3 regions of the Bacillus sp. es.036 genome follow, and region 1 is predicted to be linked to each of the others. Evidence: predicted binding sites of a transcription regulator. Region 1 holds the regulator's gene; each other region holds the start of a gene.
The links. Region 1 encodes LexA, which represses DNA repair genes until DNA is damaged. Its sites were predicted from a motif close to CGAACATATGTTCG; they were not measured.

Region 1 (6,227 bases):
GATTTATACTTAACCGGTGCCCTTCGTTTTTGTATTCGTACGTCCGGAACGCCCCTAGTTCGCTGACAAGATAAGTGTTTAGCTCCTCTTCTGCAATGGGCTCAGTAATAAAGGAAACCTGCTTATCGAGAAGGTCTTTCTCATCCACCTGGATCGCTCGCTTTCTTTCAAGGAAAAGGTGATACAAAAGATGTTCTTTGCCAGCATATTGAGCGGCGATGTGTTGTTTAACAAAATACATTTCATAATGCCTCATACCACTTCCCCCTTATCAGAGAACAAATCATATAAAAAACAGTATACTGCACCTTCTCTAAAAGGATTGTCTATACTTGGAGCGTCACATCACTAGTTTTGTCGAATTCAAAAAAGGACCTGTACTATAACATAGATGTTATAGTACAGGTCCTTGACTGCTATGCCATACTCGGCAGGTCACAAAGAACGCCACCGTTGCTTTCATCATAATCTAATTTCATTCGATCAACAAACCACTGATCATCCGGTCGAACAAAGTAAGTAACGCCCCCAATTTCTTGCTTATAATCATCATATGAAGGCCGGTCAGACATGACTCCAAGGGAAAAACCACCGCTGTCCCCACTTCCTGCATAACGCACAAACAATCTTAGACAATCACCATGACCAAGTTCCATTTCGTTTTTGTAAAACTCAGCTGCAGAATCAGTTACAACAAACATCTTATCCGCCCTCTCCGTTTTTGTATTAGTACATCTTGTTATAGTACAGTATAACGAATATTTGAAAAATTGCAACCATAAAAATAGCCTAATTTTGCTAAATGCAAAATTAGGCTATTTTTTACTGAAGAAAGCCGCGATTTTTCTTGCTTTCTTTTAATTTTTCAGGCGTTACGTCTGTGCCTTCTTCATCCACAACTTTGATGGAGTGAAGCTGGTTACTAAAAGAAGAACGAAGGCTTGCCAGATATTCCTGACGAAGATCTTTTTGTTCTTTTTTCTCAGCATCTGTTAAAGATGACTCTTTTGATTTACGAGATAGCTCGTTAATTCGTTGAATTTTATCTTGAGAAAGCATGTAAAAAAGCTCCTTTACTGCAACTTGTACGTTCTATGCTAACGCATCTTTTTACCATAGACAAGTTTAGTGCTTCTCACTCTGTTCGTCAACATATTCCTTATAGCGTCTATGTACCGTAGCTTTTGATGCATGGTGACCAAAACCTTTAAGCGTTGCTGCAATCTCATGGAACGTTAAGCCACGATTACGAAGATTAACAATTTCTTCGATCGGTACTTCAACACGGTCTCTTCCACCGTTATTTTGATGACTTAAATTTCGCTGCGGTCGATAGCCTTCTTTCACCGCCTTATCCATACCGCGTTTGATTTTCAAGTTGTGAAGCTTTCGCTGAAATTCTTCGACAATACTTACAATTTCAAGCACCATTGAATCAGCTTCCGATAATTGAAGTTCTCCATTTTGATTTACCGTATAAATGGTTCCGCCGTATTTGTGAACGGCATGAAGAAGAGCAATTTTAGCGTTCCCTCGTCCAAGTCTTGTTTCATCTTGAATGAGCAATGCTTCGACTTGCCCTTCTTTTAACAAATCCAGTACCTCGAGTATGCCATCGCGATCAATGTCATACCCGCTGTGTTTTTCTTCAATCATTCGGTGAACGGTAAAACCTGACTGTGATGCAAAACGTTGCAATTCTTCTTTTTGCCTTGCAAGAGACGACTCCTGCGCTTCTTTTTTTGTGCTTACTCGGCAATAAATAACGGCGTTCATTCTTTATTCTGTACCCCCAAGTGCGGTAGCGTTCGCTTCAACAGGGATGATGAGAGTATCTCCTGCTGTAATTCGATTAGCATCTATGCGATTAGCGTCTTCAACCCAGCTAACAAATTTCTGATCAGACAATTCATGTGCGGAACGATATTCATCAGCAATTTCTAAAACCGTATCACCGTGCTCCAGTTGAATCGTTGTATACCGATCATACTCCTCAGCTGCAGCTGTTCGCAAAGATACGAACACAATAATTAACACAGCTACAAAAGATATAATGACAAGAAAATCAATTCCAGACAAGCCCCCAGCTTGCTTTCTCATCCCAATCACCCCATATACGAATATTTGTTCTGTTTTTAGTATAATCAGAACCCCTGTTCGTGTCAACTAGTAACTTCGAACTTATGTTTGTATGCGAACAAAAATTCTGGTATACTAGTAACAAATAGATAGATTGGAACGAGGTGCCAGAAATATGAAACTATCAAAGCGTCAGCAGGACATTCTGGACTTTATTAAAGTCGAAGTAAAACAAAAAGGTTATCCACCGTCTGTTAGAGAAATCGGCGAAGCCGTTGGACTTGCTTCAAGCTCAACTGTCCATGGCCACCTGGCAAGACTCGAGAAAAAAGGTTATATCAGAAGAGACCCAACAAAGCCAAGAGCCATTGAAGTGTTGGGCCTTGATGAAGCGATCGACATCCCACGTCAGCACACGGTTAATGTTCCTGTCATTGGTAAAGTAACAGCTGGTCAACCAATCACAGCGATTGAAAATGTTGAAGAGTACTTCCCTCTTCCGGAGCAGTTCGCTCAGGATGAAGAGCATACATTCATTCTTGTCATCGAAGGGGATAGTATGATTGAAGCTGGTATTTATAACGGTGATATGGTTATCGTGAAGCAGCAACCAACTGCAAATAACGGAGACATCGTTGTTGCGATGACGGACGATGGCGAAGCAACGGTAAAACGTTTCTTTAAAGAAAGCAACTACTTCCGACTTCAGCCGGAAAACTCATCGATGGAACCAATCATTCTTGATAATGTTTCGATCCTTGGTAAAGTGGTTGGTGTTTTCCGCTCAATCCACTAGAAGCGCAAATTGCGCTTCTTTTTTTTATGATCGATTACTACTTGAAGGTCGCTCTCTTAATCGTAACGAGACAATCCACATCTTCATAACTTGTGATGATAGTAAGATGATGAGGTGATTGTAATGGTACAAAAAGAAGTTCAAGAACTTTTAAACACACTGATTCAAATTGAACACATTTCAACCACGCTATATTTAGCGATGTCTGCTTACTTGGATCGAAAGAATTATACTGGAATGGCCAGTTGGTTAAGAATTCAATCTGATGAAGAACGAACGCATCTTCTTACTCTAATTAATTACTTAGCCGGTAAAGATGGCGTTGTTAAATTAGGTGCTCTCCCAGAACAATCGACAGACTTTGGAACGCCGCTCGAAACGTTCCAGCAAGTTTTAGAACACGAACAGTATGTTACGAATTCTTATCGTCAGGCTTATAACTACATCAAAAAAATTGATCCGCAAACGGCCGTCATCGTTCAGGATTTCCTACGCGAACAGATTGACGAAGAAGCACAGGCACTTACGATTGTCGAAAGGCTGAAATTAGCAGGAGATAACACGTCCGCACTCTTACTGATCGATCAAGAACTTGGTCAGAGGCAGCCAGGATAAAATTTCTACTTAAAACCTACAAAAGACCCCAACCTTCATAAGTAAGAAGGTGAGGTCTTTTTATTTTACTTATGTTTTTTGTAATAATCGCTTCATGGGAGAAGTGAACCGCCTGCTCTGCGGACTCTTTTTCACTAGTACAATCAGCAATCGATTTAACGGTTTTTCTTCCTTGCTTGTGATTTCTGCTGCAATCAGCTTTGCATTAATCGGTACAACTAGGGCACCAATTCGTTGAACAGCATAATAAATAAAGAGAAACTCTTTCGTATTCGGCATATAAAGAACCACTTTATCTCCTCGATCGATGACATGCGATCGTAGGGAGGAAGCTAACTAATTGACTACCGTATCCCACTCACTTTAAGATATTCTCTTTCCATTCGATACAATCGCTTCATGATTAGGAAGCCCTCTCGCCTGCATAGACAGCATTTCTGATACATTCATTCCTTCCCCCTCTTTTAATTTCGCTTCACAACTTTCAAGATACCAGGTCATTTCTTAGCATAAGTTAATTATTTACTCCACCGATAGTGAATTAAATTTACTTTTACTCCGTTCAATAGCACTTCATCTGGATCTGTAGAGATGTATGTAAAACCATTATTTTCAAGTACTTTTTGTGAAGCAAGATTGTCTTTCGTTGTCCTAGCGGAGATGTGCTTAATCTTATTTTGATGATAGACCTCATCTAGTACTCGCTTGACACCTAATGTAGCCATACCTTTACCAGACTGATTTTCACTAATTCTGTAGCCAAGCTCGACGCTCTGGTTAGAGTGATTAAAATCAACTAAATTAATTCTTCCTATAATCGTGCCATTTTCATCTCTTACAAGATAAAAGGTCGATAAACCCAGAGATTGCTCAGTTATTAATTGTACGAGCTTATCGTTAAACGTCTCAAACTTATAATAATCCTCACCACGATCTGGGACCATCTTATTGAAAAAGCTTCTGTTTGCGACCTCAAAGTGAAACAATGATTCCGCATCACTTTCTTGAAGTCTATGTATTCTAACTTCCATCTTGTTTTCCCCCATGCTAAATCATTTGTTATAAAAGAACTTTACCGATCATGAATCGATCCATGCAGTGATCAAAATTCCTCCAAGGAGCAAAGCTAAGAACACTGTGACAATCAGAGCCAGTTTAATGTTTTTTGGCATATAATTACTTACACCCTTTCAGCCAAACAACAGATTAAGTCTTGTTTTCAGTTTTGAAGGTGTACTTAGTAAAATAAGCACCGAGTAAGAGAAAAACCATCATCGCAACCCAGTTGATCATTCCCATGAAATCAAACCAGTAAGCTAAAAGGTTCACGATCGCAATGAGAAAGAGAAACATTGGTGTTAAGGCACTTCTTATACCGGTCAAACCAGCCGCTTTTCTTTTACGAAAAACGATAAATGTGGCTATAATTAAGGCTGTAACCGTTATAATTGTTAAGATAACAGGTGTCATTTGCGCTCTCCTCCTTTTTAACGTGGTGTCCGCTTTACGTAATTTTGGTGTAAGCAGTTTCAATATAATAAATCATTTTTATCTTCACCATTGATTTTAACATATTATTCCATTCCCGATTCCAACTACAAATTTAAAAGTTAGGTATCGATTAAGTTTAAATCCCTTCTGTATTCATTAATACAACTCTCCAGCCATCAGGATCTTCAATCGTTAATCCTTTCTTTTTCCAATACACATTTTCTGGTTCTACCTCCCTATGCCCCATTTGTTGAAGCCTTTCTGCTACGCTTTTCAGCTCTTCTCCATTTGGAATATAGAAAACAATCAAGTTATCAGCAGTAGGAGCAGGGCAAGGGCTACCTTCTTCATGTGACGTGAACTCTAGTTGATAGGATAGTTGTGGTAAACCATATACCACGCCCGTATATCCTTCATGTCCTGTGAATTCAGCTACTCGCTGCAAACCTAATCCATGTTCGTAAAACTGAATAATCTTATCAAATTGATCGGTCGGCCTAGCTATTCGAACTTGAACTGCGTTAAAATCTTGAAATTTCATCGTCGTTCCCTCCAATTACTATATATAAGCACGATACTTCCAAAAATCTAATTGAGACATACTTATATTTTAAGCTTTCTTCAGCGTCATAGCGCTAGTACAATGAATGAACTTCTCTACGACTTTAGGATGAAATTAGGAAATAATTCATATAAAAAAGCCGAAGCACCCTAAAGTGAACTTCAGCTTCCGATTAAAATAGGACTCCATTGAACAATCGAGAATCCACTTCTAATTCTTCAATATGAATACTTCCCCATCAAATAACTTTTTGAAAAGTACAACCCTCCAAAGAATAGCGCAAGAACGATGTAGGCCGGTAGCAAGTGAATAAACGTCGTGTAGCCAATCATGATGTGTACATAAATTCCTGCTACAAACGCAGGTAAACCTCCTATAAGAAACATCCACCATAGCCAGGTATTCCCCGATTGGAAGCCCCAGAGAGCAGACATTAGCACTAACAATCCAACGCTCATCATCGCTCCTCCGAATCCAGCACGGTCGTGGGCGATGACAGAGATCAACCGATCATTGAATGAGTGAATCAGATCCGCTGGCATGCAGATGTATTGTAAATCCGTTGGCACAAATACCCCTGCCACACCAATTCCAGAAATAATCACTCCACCAAGAACAAATGAAAATCCAAGCATAACAAAACAAAATTGCCCCATAATGCCTTTACGCCATGCCAGGTCATTT
Region 2 (6,227 bases), 490 kb from region 1:
GAAGCGTTTCCATTATGCGGAATTCGTGGTAATCTTTTAGAAGAGAGTCGATAATAGTAAGTGAAAGGATGAGGCATTTGGCGAAGAAAGGAATTTTGACGGAACTTAATGAGGATCTTGTATCTTTTTTTGAAGGAGAGAAGCTTGTTATGCTTTCAACGATTGATCATGAAAGCCAAACTCCAAACGTATCTGCCATATCGTGGGTGAAATGTTTAGATAAGAACAATATTCGGTTTTCAGTTACAACAAATTCACGTACGATTCAAAATGTCAAAGAAAATCCTCATGTAGTATTCACGATCATTGGATTGGAAACCGTGTATTCCATTCATGGAAGTGCCTCAATCCTAGAAGATGCCATGAAAGGTGTTTCACTAAAGCTTGCGAAAATTAATGTAAATGTCAATCAAGTGCTTGAGACAATGTTTTGGGGAGCTAAAATCACAACAGAACCTCAATACGAAAAAACATATAATCAAAAGAAAGCAGAAGAATTGGATAAAGAAGTGTACGATTCCTTGTTGAAATAGCACCAAACTTTCTTATCGCAATTTTTTGTGATTTAATGGTGTAAACAAGCATTTCGTGCGATCACTCTGACGAAGGCACCAGGAAACGAGGTTGATTCCCAGATGGAGTGGGAAATGATTAAAGACTTTTTAAATGAAGAAACAATCAGACAATGGCTCGGTCAGTATCGTGCTCTTGGACCATTACCAGGAATTTTGCTTCCTATGCTAGAAGCAGTTATTCCGATATTGCCGCTATTTCTATTTGTGGCAGGCAATGCAGCAGCGTATGGTTTCTGGTACGGCTCGTTGCTTTCATGGCTTGGTGCATCTCTAGGTGCTCTGATTGTTTTTATGGTGGTCAGGCGGCTTGCAAGACAGCGATTCATGCGAGTGGTAACAAAACACGCCAAAATAGAAAAAACACTGCGCTGGATTGAGCGACATGGGTTTGGGATGGTGTTTTTGCTTCTATGTTTTCCATTTACGCCCTCGGCTTTAATCAATGTGGTAGCAGGCCTTTCGAATATGAGTATTCGAAGCTTTGTATTAGCTGTATTACTTGGAAAAATGGTGATGATTTCGATCGTTTCTTTTATTGGACATGATGTTTTTGCGTTAATTCATCAACCTCTGCAAATGGTTCTTATCCTAGTAGCGATCGTTCTTCTTTGGGGGGCAGGCAAATTAATTGAAGTGAAACTAAATCAGCGTCCTCGTAAGCATCGTACCGAGGATCAGGCGAGATAGAAGGAAAGCCATGCCGGTTTCGGCATGGCTTTTGCATGTTTATGGAATGAAAAAGATATGTTTAAGAGTTCTAAATATCTCCCTTCTAACCGGGCGTCTCCGCTTTTCGTGTCTAGCTGCAGTGGGCAGACACTCTGTCACTTCACCCTTCAATCCGAACACAAAGGGCGTGTTCTAGTTCAAGAGTTCCAATATCTCCGTTTCTAAACGCTCGTCTCCGCATTTCGTGTCCAGCTGCAGCGCCCAGCCTCTCGATCGCTTCACCCCGTAAAATGAACACAAAGACCGTGTTCTTTTTACGGGGCTCCAGCGCTTGTCGAGGCTAAACGGGCGCTTCCGCATTTCGTGTCTAGCTGCAGTGGGCAGACACTCGGTCACTTCACCCTATAACTCGAACACAAAGACCGTGTTCAATTTATAGGGTTCCAGTGCCTGCCGTGTCTAACCGCCCACTTCCGCATTTCGTGTCTAGCTGCGCGGGCCAAATCCTCCGGCTGTTTCGCCCTTTCGATTGAGACAAAAAGCGTCTCATTCGAAAGGGCTCCAACATCCTGCGGATTTAAGCGGGCCCTCTCCGCATTTCGTGTCTAGCTGCAGCGGGCAGGTCCTCGATCGCTTCACCCTTCAATCCGAACACAAAGGGCGTGTTCATATTGAAGGGCTCCAGCGCTTGTCGGACCTAAACGCCCACTTCCGCATTTCGAACTAAAATATCCTTTTCTTATCTCTTTCTTCTTTAAGTATTTCAACGGCTTCTCGGAAGCGTTGGGAGTGGATGATTTCGCGTTCTCTTAGGAAGGCGAGGGAGTCGTTTAGGTCTGGGTCGTCTGAGAGGTCGATGATCCATTGGTAGGTGGCTCTTGCTTTTTCTTCTGCGGCGATGTCTTCGTATAGGTCAGCGATGGGATCGCCTTTGGCGGCGATGTAGCTTGCTGTCCATGGAACGCCTGCTGCGTTGGAATAGAAGAGAGCACTGTCATGATTGGCATAGTGGGCGCCGAGTCCGGCTTCTTTCATTTGGTCTGCTGTGGCATCTTTTGTTAGTTTGTATACCATTGTGGCGATCATTTCTAGGTGAGCGAATTCTTCTGTTCCGATATCCGTTAATAAACCAACAACTTTATCTGGAATCGTATAACGCTGGTTTAGGTAGCGGAGAGCGGCAGCAAGTTCACCATCGGCTCCTCCATACTGCTCGATTAAAAACTTTGCTAGCATGGGGTTACATGTGCTTACTTTGACTGGGTATTGCAATTTCTTTTCATACACCCACATATCATGTACATCCTTTCTGAGTTAAACTTGCCACGGCCATGGTGCATCTTTCCAATCCCATGGATAGTTTGAATAACTGTTCCCATATTGTTGTAATGGACCATATTCTTTTTCGTATCGCTTTTTAAGTTGTTTTTTCATTTTTGCGTATTCATTGAATTGTTGAATGGCTTCATAATCATTTGGATGGGTATCAAGGTAAAGGGTTAGGTCTACGAGAACGAAATCCACAGCCTGAAGTTCTTCCAATAACTCATAATACTCTTTGGGCAATTGTTTTTGAGACATGGTTTACTCCTCCCGCTTTGAAGGATAAGGGTACGGATCATAGAAAGCTTTCCAGAGCGTTCCTTTGCGTAGCGCTTCACGTGCAGAGTATTGTTCAAGACCAGGCGGCTGAAATCCCATGTAGAGGTTAGGGGGAGTTGAATAAGATTTCACTCGAATCGGAGGACATGGATCAAACGGACTAACATACGGCTCGTAAAACTTCCTGTGTGTATACATTTAGTGACCTCCTTCTGTACGAATCTCTACTCTTAAGATGTATGAACAAAAAAAGAAATCATGAATGACAAATAAAGAAGCACTTCCAAAAGTGGAAGTGCTTCTTAGGCTTTACATTTTATTAACTGTATTGTTCCAGGTTGCGAGCATGTTCTTTAAGTCATGAAGATCTGATTTGAACGGATAGTCCGTTGAAACACTGCGCTTCTGCCCATCATCTAGCTTTTCATAACTATGAACAAATTCGGTCATGTCTCGTGTAAGCCGATTTAATTCCCATTTAAACGTTTCAAATTCCTTTTCCATTTTGAAAACTCCTTTATGATCAATTTCTTATGAGTACTATACCCGTGCGTATGTAGGAGGAAACCATCAAGTCTTCCATTTGGCATAATTTGTCGGGTGCTATACGAACGTATCTTCCTATTTGCTATTCAATTCATTGAAAACATGAGATAATAGACAAAGAATTTACGGTGTAGGAGGTAGAGCAAATGACAGTGAAATTTGTCATTGGTCGTTCAGGAAGTGGGAAATCGAATCATTGTTTAACAGAAATGCAAAATGAACTAACCGATCGGCCAATCGGACAGGATATGATTTACCTCGTTCCTGAGCAAATGACGTTTCAATCAGAGTATGAATTAGTACATAATAGAGGTTTAAAAGGAATGATTCGAGCGCAGGTTTTTAGTTTCACAAGACTTGCCTGGAAAGTACTTCAAGAAACTGGGGGCATGGCTCGTCCTCATTTAAGTAGTGTTGGAACAAGTATGATGCTTCGACAGATCATTGAGGAAAATAAGCAGCAATTACGAATTTATCAGCGTTCTTCTGAGAAAACAGGATACGTGGAACAGCTAAATGATATGGTAACGGAATTTAAGCGGTATTGTCTCGAACCAGATGATATCAAGAGCTTTGCTGATGATTTTTATGTAGAAGATGAGCGGAACATACTTCGAGATAAGCTCTATGACTTGCATCTTGTTTACGAAGCTTTTCAAAAGAAGATGATAGGTCACTACCTCGATTCAGAAGACTATTTAGCGCTGCTGGCAGAGAAAATTGAGGAATCAGACTATCTAGCGAACGCTACAATATGGATAGACGGCTTTCATAGTTTTACCCCTCAGGAACTACTGGTCATTCAATCTTTAATGAAAAAAGGAACCACCCTTACGTTTACGATTACGATGGATTCTGAAATGGTCCCTTCCGCTATTCATGAACTCGACCTGTTTCATGAACCAGGTAAAACATATCAAACCCTTCAGGGACTGGCGAATGAAGAAGGGGTAGAAATCGAGGAACCTCTCGTTTTAACAACGCAGAAGAGGTATCAAAACAGAGAGATCTCTCATTTAGAAGCTAATTATGGTGAACGGCCGCCGGTTGTTTATCGTGGGGAGTTGCAGCACATACAAGTTCATCATGCAGTGAATATACGTTCTGAAGTTGAGGCAGTAGCACGAGAAGCGCTAAGGCTTGTGCGAGATGAAGGTTATCGTTACAGGGATATTTCAATCATGGTACGCAATATGTCAACTTATTATGAACTTGTGGAAACGATATTCGAGGATCACGGGATTCCAATTTTCTCAGATCAAAAGCGGACAATGCTTCATCACCCGTTAATTGAGTTGATTCGCTCAAGTTTGGATATTATCCAGTACAACTGGCGCTATGAATCGGTTTTTCGATGTGTCAAAACGGAGCTATTGTTTCCAGACGATACGGGGGAAAGCTTTGAAACCATTCGCGAACGGATGGATGAGCTTGAAAATTACGTTATAGCAAAAGGCATCAAAGGCTATCGTTGGAAAACTGGTGAAAGATTTAAAGCAAATATTTATCGTCAGCTAGAAGATAAAGAAGTCATCACTTCCGATGATCTCGAAAAAATGGAAGATCGCCTCAATGAAACGAAAGACTGGATTGCGACGCCGCTTGAGAAATTTGAGAGACACATGACAAAAGCAAAAACCGTTGAAGAAATGTGCGAAATTCTTTATTATCTTCTTGAAAATTGCCACGCAGCGGAAAAAATCGATCGTTTAAAAGAGCGGGCAGAAAAGGCAGGTCACCTTGCCAAAGCACGTGAACATGATCAGGTTTGGGACGCAGTGATTTCGCTACTTGATGAAACAGTGGAATTAATTGGTGATCAGAAACTCTCCGTGGAGCAATTTACAAAGTTGCTTGAAGCCGGAATGGAAAATATGAAATTTGCTCTCGTACCTGCTTCACTTGACCAGGTAGTGATTGGAAGCATTGATCGTACAAGATTTACTGATGTAAAATGTGGCTTTCTTCTAGGTGTAAATGAAGGTGTCTTACCGGCTCGCATTCAGGAAGATGGACTGTTAAGTGAGCAGGATAGAGAAAAGTTAGAAGAACAGGGAATTCAGTTAGCACCTGGGTTGAAGCGGCGTTTGCTTGATGAAGAATTTTTGATTTACCATTCGCTAGCTACACCTTCGGATTCTTTATGGGTTAGCTGTCCACTTGCTGATGAAGAAGGAAAGGGTCTGCAGCCTTCTATCGTCATGAATCGATTGCAGGAGATGTTCCCGGATCTTGAGATGGGACTGAAATTTGCAGAGCCTGGTGAAGAAGCAACGGAAGAACTCTCTTTCATAACAAACCCATCCAAGACAATAGGGCGACTGACGGGACAGCTTCGACAATGGCACCGAGGGTATCCGATTGATCCTATTTGGTGGGATGCATACAACTGGTTTATTTCGGCTCCAACTGAGAAAGATCGCGTACGCTTAATTGATAGTCTTTTTTATCGAAATAAAGCCGAACGTCTAACTGAATCAACGAGTAGAAAACTTTATGGTCACCAAATTCAGACGAGTGTTTCAAGAATGGAAAGATATAAATCTTGTGCTTTCTCTCAGTTTGCTTCTCATGGTTTACGCTTAAAAGAACGAGCGACATTCAAGCTTGAAGCGCCTGATATCGGACAGCTGTTTCATGCGGCGCTCAATATGATCGCCGAAACGATTAAGCAGCGTCACTGGGATTGGGCAAAACTCTCATCTAATCAATATTATGAACTTTCAGGACAAATCGTTGAACAGCTCGCACCAAAGTTACAGAATGAAATTCTATTAAGTTCAAATCGCTATCATTATATTATGAGAAAGCTAACGCAAGTTGTTGGCCGCGCCT
Region 3 (6,227 bases), 670 kb from region 1:
CATTGATGGGAAGAAAATAACGGATACATGTATCTACTCGAGTACCATTTGAACTTATCGCTAATAGAAAAACTCATGGCTGCTTGATCTTAATGGATCGAATGGCCATGAGTTTTTTACAATGAAGGAAGCTTAACGCATTACACTTCCGCCTGAAATTTTTAAAGATTCTCCAATAATGTTCTCAGATGCGTTTGATAGGAGGTAAATGATACTGTTCGCTACTTCTTCGGGTTGTGTGATTCTACCTGAAGGCATTGCTTCTTCTACTGCTTTTAATTCTTCTTCAAAGCTTTTGTTTTCTCTTTTTCCTTTTGACTCAATGCTATTTCTTCCCATTTCTGTGTCAACGAAGCCGGGACAGACAGCGTTCACTCTAATTCCATCACGAATCGCTTCATGTGCAAATGACTGTGTAAATCCGGTAATGGCAAACTTTGAAGCACTATAGGCGGTGTTTCCAAAAGTTCCTCGAAGCCCCGACAGAGAAGAGAGGTTCACAATGGAACCTTTTTTCTTATCATCACGCATTTTACTGTAAACGAGCTGGGTTAGTAAAACCGTTGAGAAATAATTTAGTTCCATCACCTTACGAAGGTCTTCTTCTTGTAACTGATCGAGCGTATCGCCGCCACCAATTCCCGCTGAATTAACTAACCCTGTAATCGTTCCTCTTTCTTTTATCGCATTTTCGATCAAGGTAGCACGATCTTGCTCATTGTTTAAGTCTGCTGGAAGCACGGTAACTTTAGCATCCGCAACTAGCTTTTCGCACTCGTTCTTTAACGTCTCTAATTTCTCTTTATTTCTTCCTGTAATCGTAATGGTAGCCCCGACTTGAACAGCGGCTTTTGCCGTTTCAAATCCAATACCACCAGTCGCTCCAGTGATCAACACGTGCTCTTGCTTTAGTGCGTCTTCTTTAAAAATCGCCATGATTTCTTCCTCCTTTTTTGTTCTAGCCATTTCTTTCCCGTTTGAAGACTTATAAAACCTTCAACAAACGAAAAGACAGGTAGCCCGCTGGCTACCTGTCTTAACTACCTTCTTATTGAACGCCAACGGCATTAAATGCTTGTTTTACTGACTGTACTTCCGAGCTGCTACTTCCATAAAGATCAGTTGCAGCTTGAACGGCTGCTGCTCTCATTTGACTAAAGTTCGAAGACGCGGTTAGATATTGCGTTAGCGTACGATAGTAAATGGCGCCAAGCTTGTCTTTCCCAATTCCAGATACGCTTACTCCGTAGAATGTACCACCTTCACTTAAAAGATAAGCTGCTTTATTCATAATTCCGCTATTAATATGAACTCCACCGTTATCCTGTGTACCTGTATAGCGTACAGAGTAATGATCAGGGTCGCCAAACTTCGCAGGGTCAGACATCGAACGAAGAGCGTCTCCAGAAGTTCCTGGTGTATAAATGTCTTCGCCAATTAACCAGTCAGGATTATTATTATCATGATATTCCACAAGTGTTCCGAACACGTCGGACATTGATTCGTTCAGCGCTCCTGATTCATTTTGATAAATAAGATCGGCTGTCGTATCTGTAACAGCGTGTGTTAATTCATGTGCTACAACATCTTCACCGCCAGAAAGAGATACGAACGTGGAGCCGTCTCCATCACCATAGACCATTTGGCTACCGTTCCAGAACGCATTATTGTAGTTACGACCATAATGTACGGTAGATTCTAGTGGTGCCCCGTTTCCGTCATAACTATCGCGGTTGAATACATCTTTATAATAATCATACGTTGCGCCTGCATAGTAGTGAGCATCGACAGCTGCCGCGTCATAGCTTGCGTTGAAGGTGTTATCCGCATCAGCCCATAACGAACCCGGTAGCTTAGTCCGATTAGCTGCGTCATACGTGAAAATACCGCCGCCTCTCGTTGTATCTTTCAAATAATAAGTTGAGGAAGAAAGAAGCGTGTTGAACGTCTTTTGGTCACCAAGCACGCCGGTTCCACTCGCTGTTTGAATTGTTCCGGTGATTGCGCCACCGCCCGGCTTCCCAACACCTTCTTTTTTAGCTTCGTGAAGCGCGTTAAAACTTGTTAGCACTTCACCACTTGTTGCGTCAATTATGTACTGCCAGTTCCCTGGTTCAGGTGAAAGGAAGTTTAATGTGACGTGATAAGCATATGTCGGAGATTCTCCGTCTGCATAAACGACAAGGTTTGATTCGGGTTTCTGTTCATAAGTTGGAGAGAAGCCTAGATCTTTTTCTGCTTTTTTAATAGCATCTTGTTTCTTGAATTTTGTTGCTTTTTTAAGCTCTTTCTTCGATCCAAGGTCCGGAATAACTGTACCGGATACAGCAGTTAAGACGCCGCTTTCATCAACGTGTGCGGTTTGAGTGGAGCCGTAAACCGGTGTTCCTTCATGAAGCTGCTGTAAACGAAAGACCGTAAAGCCAAGGTCGTCTTTTTCTTTAGAAATGATTTGAAAAGCGTCCTGTGCTGATGATCCACTAAATTTGTACATGCTTTTCTGGTCATTTAAGTAATCGAACAACACTTGATTGGGATTTTGAGAGCTTGCTTTTGTTAATTTCCCGGAAACAAAAGATGGCGTCCCGGTTTCTTTATTCATATTCGTATCAGCTGCCGCGAATGTTGAGGATGGAGCAAACATGGTACTTACCAGCCCGACTGATAAACCAATTGAAAGCAAATTCTTTTTCTTTCCCATTCCAATTTCCCCCTCGTGATTAAGATGAGCTAACTTTATCACAAAAGGCTAAATATTCAAATTATTTAAATGATTTTGATAGTTACGACCTATCCTTTTGTGTGTAGTCACGGGACCTTTCTCCTGTAATTAAAATACCGACTGGTTCAATAGGCTTAGGTATTCTCACACTCAATAGACGATAAATAACCAAAGCATATGAAAAGACGTCTTTCCTTCCTCCCGTTACCTTTAATGAACTTTGGTCAGTCAAGACGTTTTCTCATTGGAAGAAAGTACTTATTGTAAAGGGAACGTATATTCGAGTAAAATACAGGGTATAGATAAAAAGAACAAACGTTCTGTTATGATGGAAGGAAGGGGGATACGAATGGACTATTCACAGTTTCCAAAAAAAACGATCCTTTGTATTGATATGAAAAGTTTTTATGCCAGCTGCTCAGCAGTAGAGATGGGACTTGATCCGCTTACGTGTTACCTTGCTGTTGTTGGTGATGTAGAACGACAGGGGAGCGTTGTGCTTGCGGCTTCTCCAGCACTAAAAAAAGAATTTGGCATTCGTACAGGAAGCAGGTTGTTTGAAATCCCAAATGACAAAAGAATTCATATTGTTAACGCAAAAATGTCTTCTTATTTGAGACAGTCAATGGAAATAACGAGGCTTTTTCATCGTTATGTGCCATCAGAATGTATCCATACGTACAGTGTTGACGAATCGTTTTTGCAGATTGATGGAACAGAACGACTATGGGGAGATAAATTTGAAGTAGCTTATAAGATAAAAAATGAAATAAGTGAAACATTTGGATTACCAAGTGCGATTGGAATTGGACCCAATCTTTTAATGGCAAAGCTTTGTCTTGATCTTGAAGCGAAAGAAAAAGGGGTAGCTGAGTGGACATATGAAGATATCCCTAAAAAGCTGTGGCCGCTTTCCCCACTCAGTCAAATGTGGGGAATTGGAGCCCGCGTTGAACGTACGCTAAACAGAATGGGTATTCGGAATGTAAAGCAGCTTGCCCATTATCCGCTTCACTTATTAGAAGAGAAATTCGGTGTTATGGGGAATCAGCTCTATCATCACGCGTGGGGAGTTGATCTTTCCGAAATGGGCGCGCCCATTATGCAGGGCCAGATTAGTTTTGGAAAAAGTCAGATCCTGCTAAGAGATTATCATGATCAAAAGGAAATTCAACACGTGATTCTTGAAATGAGTGAAGAAGTGGCAAGACGTGCTAGAAGAGCCGGAAAAGCAGGTCGTACGATTAGTCTTGGGATTAGTTATAGTAAAGAAGAAGGTGGCGGAGGTTTTCGCCGCTCAAGGAGTATCACTAGTCCAACCGCGATTACGCTTGAAGTCTATCGCGTATGTCTACAGCTATTTGAGGAGTTTTATGAAAAAAAAACAGTTCGGAAAATTTCGATCACTCTTTCGAATATTAGTAATGACGAGGAAGTACAGCTGGATTTATTTAATACTGAGCGACCGAAACAGCGAGACCTTGGCTATGTGATGGATTCCATTAGAGAGAAATACGGATCGGATGCTCTGCTACGCGCTGTTTCATACACAAAAGCTGGTACAGCCTTACACAGAAGTAAACTTGTAGGTGGGCATAAAGCATAAAGGGGGGATGATACGTGATTCGTGATCGTGGAAATATAAAGTGGACATCGATGATGTTACCTGAGCATGTGAAAGAGCTACGTGATTGGAAAGAAGAAGAGAAAAGAAATCAAAAGCCTGTGCTTGATGAGCAAAAAATAGAGGAAATGAATGAAGTGATATGCCAGGCTATGGAATTCCATTGGCCGCTGCGCTTTCACTATTTTAAAAACGGTGAAACGAACGTCCTCAATGGCTACGTTCATTATATCGAGCCATTGACGAAGGAGCTACGCATCATTGACCACAAGAATCAAAAGAGAAACGTTAAATTGTTGAACCTTGTTCACGTTGAATTAGAATGAAAAAAATGGATGTACACTCCGGGTGGTAAAAAAGTTTTTCATTTCTTGATTGGGGTAAAATACGTATAACGCAAACTTTGCCAAGACATTTTTGACTGGAAAACCACTATCATCAGAATAAGCAAAATCAAAATCCGGAGTGAGATGACAGATGTTATTAGCTCAAAATTTAAAAGAAAATACGGAGAAAATTAAAGGGATTGACATTCATTATGAGTATTACAGAAATGAAGAAGCAGTTGATCGCCCAGTTATAACCCTGCTTCACGGCTTTTTGTCTTCAAGCTTCAGCTTTAGAAGACTAATTCCATTATTAACAAAGGCCTACACCGTTGTTGCAATCGATCTCCCGCCGTTTGGGAAAAGCGAGAAGTCTCATCACTTTGTTCACTCTTACCAAAATTATGCAGAGGTCGTTGTTGAGCTATTGGAAAGACTTTCGATTGAAAACACGGTCATGATCGGGCATTCCATGGGCGGACAGGTAGCTATGAGAGCATCAGCGTTAAAAGAAGATTTTGTGAGTAAAAATATTTTGCTATGTAGCTCAGGATATCTCGAGAAAGCCAAACAGAGTCTCGTCTATACATCCTACTTACCTTTCTTTTCTGTCTACTTAAAACGCTGGCTTTATCGAAAAGGAGTTAGGGGGAATTTGCTCAATTGTGTTTATGACCCAGCGCTTATCGATGAAGAGATGATGGATGGTTATATTCAACCCTTCTTTAACGAAGGGATTTTTAGATCGTTGGTTCGTATGATCCGTGATCGGGAAGGTGACCTGTCCGAAGCGGAGTTAAAACAAATTCATACACCGAGCCTCCTAATATGGGGAGAAAATGACAGAGTTGTGCCATTGAAAATTGGGAAACGTTTAAGCAGCGACTTACCAAATGCTGAGCTGATTGTCTATAAGAAAACTGGTCATCTTCTTCCTGAGGAGCGACCAGCATCGATTATGAAAGACATAGAACAGTTTTTAACTCGTTAAATAAAGGCTGGTGTCAATGGTAGAGAATTCTCTGAATAAACTCCTTTAAGCAAGGAGTTTATTTTCATGCAGGTAGAAAGAGTTGACTCAGCAGAATCATGCATGATAAAGTAAATCTCGTTCGATTGTGAATTCAAATAAAATTTGAGCTTATGCTCATTAATAATTGCATATTTCTTATTAAGAGAAGTGGAGGGATCTGGCCCGAAGAAGCTTCAGCAACCTCTGATATTCAGAAAGGTGCTGCTTCCAGCAAGAGAAATCTTGAGAGATAAGAGCAAAAGCCCTCTTCTCTTGAAGTGGGTTTTTTTATGCTATAGAAAAGTAGAAGGAGATAGAGAGAATGGAAAAAGAAATTAAAGGAAATGGTCTGGCGTTACTTCCTCTTGGCATTTTTATTGTGCTCTTTATTGGCACAGCGATTGTGACAAAGGATTTTTATAGCATGCCGGTTATTCTTGCTTCATTAATTGCTGCGGGTGTAGCTCTTTCGATGAATCGAAAAGAAAACTTTATGAAGAAGGTGGAAGTGTTCTGCCGAGGAGCAGGAAATACCAATATTAT

Region 2: the regulator LexA is predicted to act here: its motif matches at 3,455-3,468, upstream of addB (helicase-exonuclease AddAB subunit AddB).
Region 3: the regulator LexA is predicted to act here: its motif matches at 2,992-3,005, upstream of ATG70_RS09705 (Y-family DNA polymerase).

Annotation. Positions count from the first base shown of each region.
Region 1 is NZ_PDIZ01000001.1:1,217,340-1,223,566, reverse strand. It holds gene sirA (sporulation inhibitor of replication protein SirA) at 1-256, opposite strand, end outside; gene ATG70_RS06300 (HesB/YadR/YfhF family protein) at 417-701, opposite strand; gene ATG70_RS06295 (DUF896 domain-containing protein) at 823-1,059, opposite strand; gene ATG70_RS06290 (YneB family resolvase-like protein) at 1,126-1,776, opposite strand; gene yneA (cell division suppressor protein YneA) at 1,780-2,100, opposite strand; gene lexA (transcriptional repressor LexA) at 2,255-2,875, shown strand; gene ATG70_RS06275 (ferritin) at 2,999-3,490, shown strand; partial or broken gene ATG70_RS06270 (AMP-binding protein) at 3,560-3,814, opposite strand; gene ATG70_RS06265 (GNAT family N-acetyltransferase) at 4,009-4,521, opposite strand; gene ATG70_RS06260 (hypothetical protein) at 4,697-4,960, opposite strand; gene ATG70_RS06255 (VOC family protein) at 5,118-5,522, opposite strand; gene ATG70_RS06250 (dihydroorotate dehydrogenase) at 5,762-6,227, opposite strand, start outside.
Region 2 is NZ_PDIZ01000001.1:729,029-735,255, forward strand. It holds gene ATG70_RS03890 (pyridoxamine 5'-phosphate oxidase family protein) at 78-533, shown strand; gene ATG70_RS03895 (TVP38/TMEM64 family protein) at 636-1,262, shown strand; gene cotJC (spore coat protein CotJC) at 1,968-2,537, opposite strand; gene ATG70_RS03905 (spore coat protein CotJB) at 2,559-2,825, opposite strand; gene ATG70_RS03910 (spore coat associated protein CotJA) at 2,829-3,044, opposite strand; gene ATG70_RS03915 (hypothetical protein) at 3,156-3,350, opposite strand; gene addB (helicase-exonuclease AddAB subunit AddB) at 3,539-6,227, shown strand, end outside.
Region 3 is NZ_PDIZ01000001.1:1,892,276-1,898,502, reverse strand. It holds gene ATG70_RS09720 (GNAT family N-acetyltransferase) at 1-52, shown strand, start outside; gene ATG70_RS09715 (SDR family NAD(P)-dependent oxidoreductase) at 133-936, opposite strand; gene ATG70_RS09710 (M4 family metallopeptidase) at 1,049-2,701, opposite strand; gene ATG70_RS09705 (Y-family DNA polymerase) at 3,072-4,328, shown strand; gene ATG70_RS09700 (YolD-like family protein) at 4,343-4,672, shown strand; gene ATG70_RS09695 (alpha/beta fold hydrolase) at 4,824-5,663, shown strand; SAM riboswitch class I at 5,838-5,941, shown strand; gene ATG70_RS09690 (Na+/H+ antiporter NhaC family protein) at 6,007-6,227, shown strand, end outside.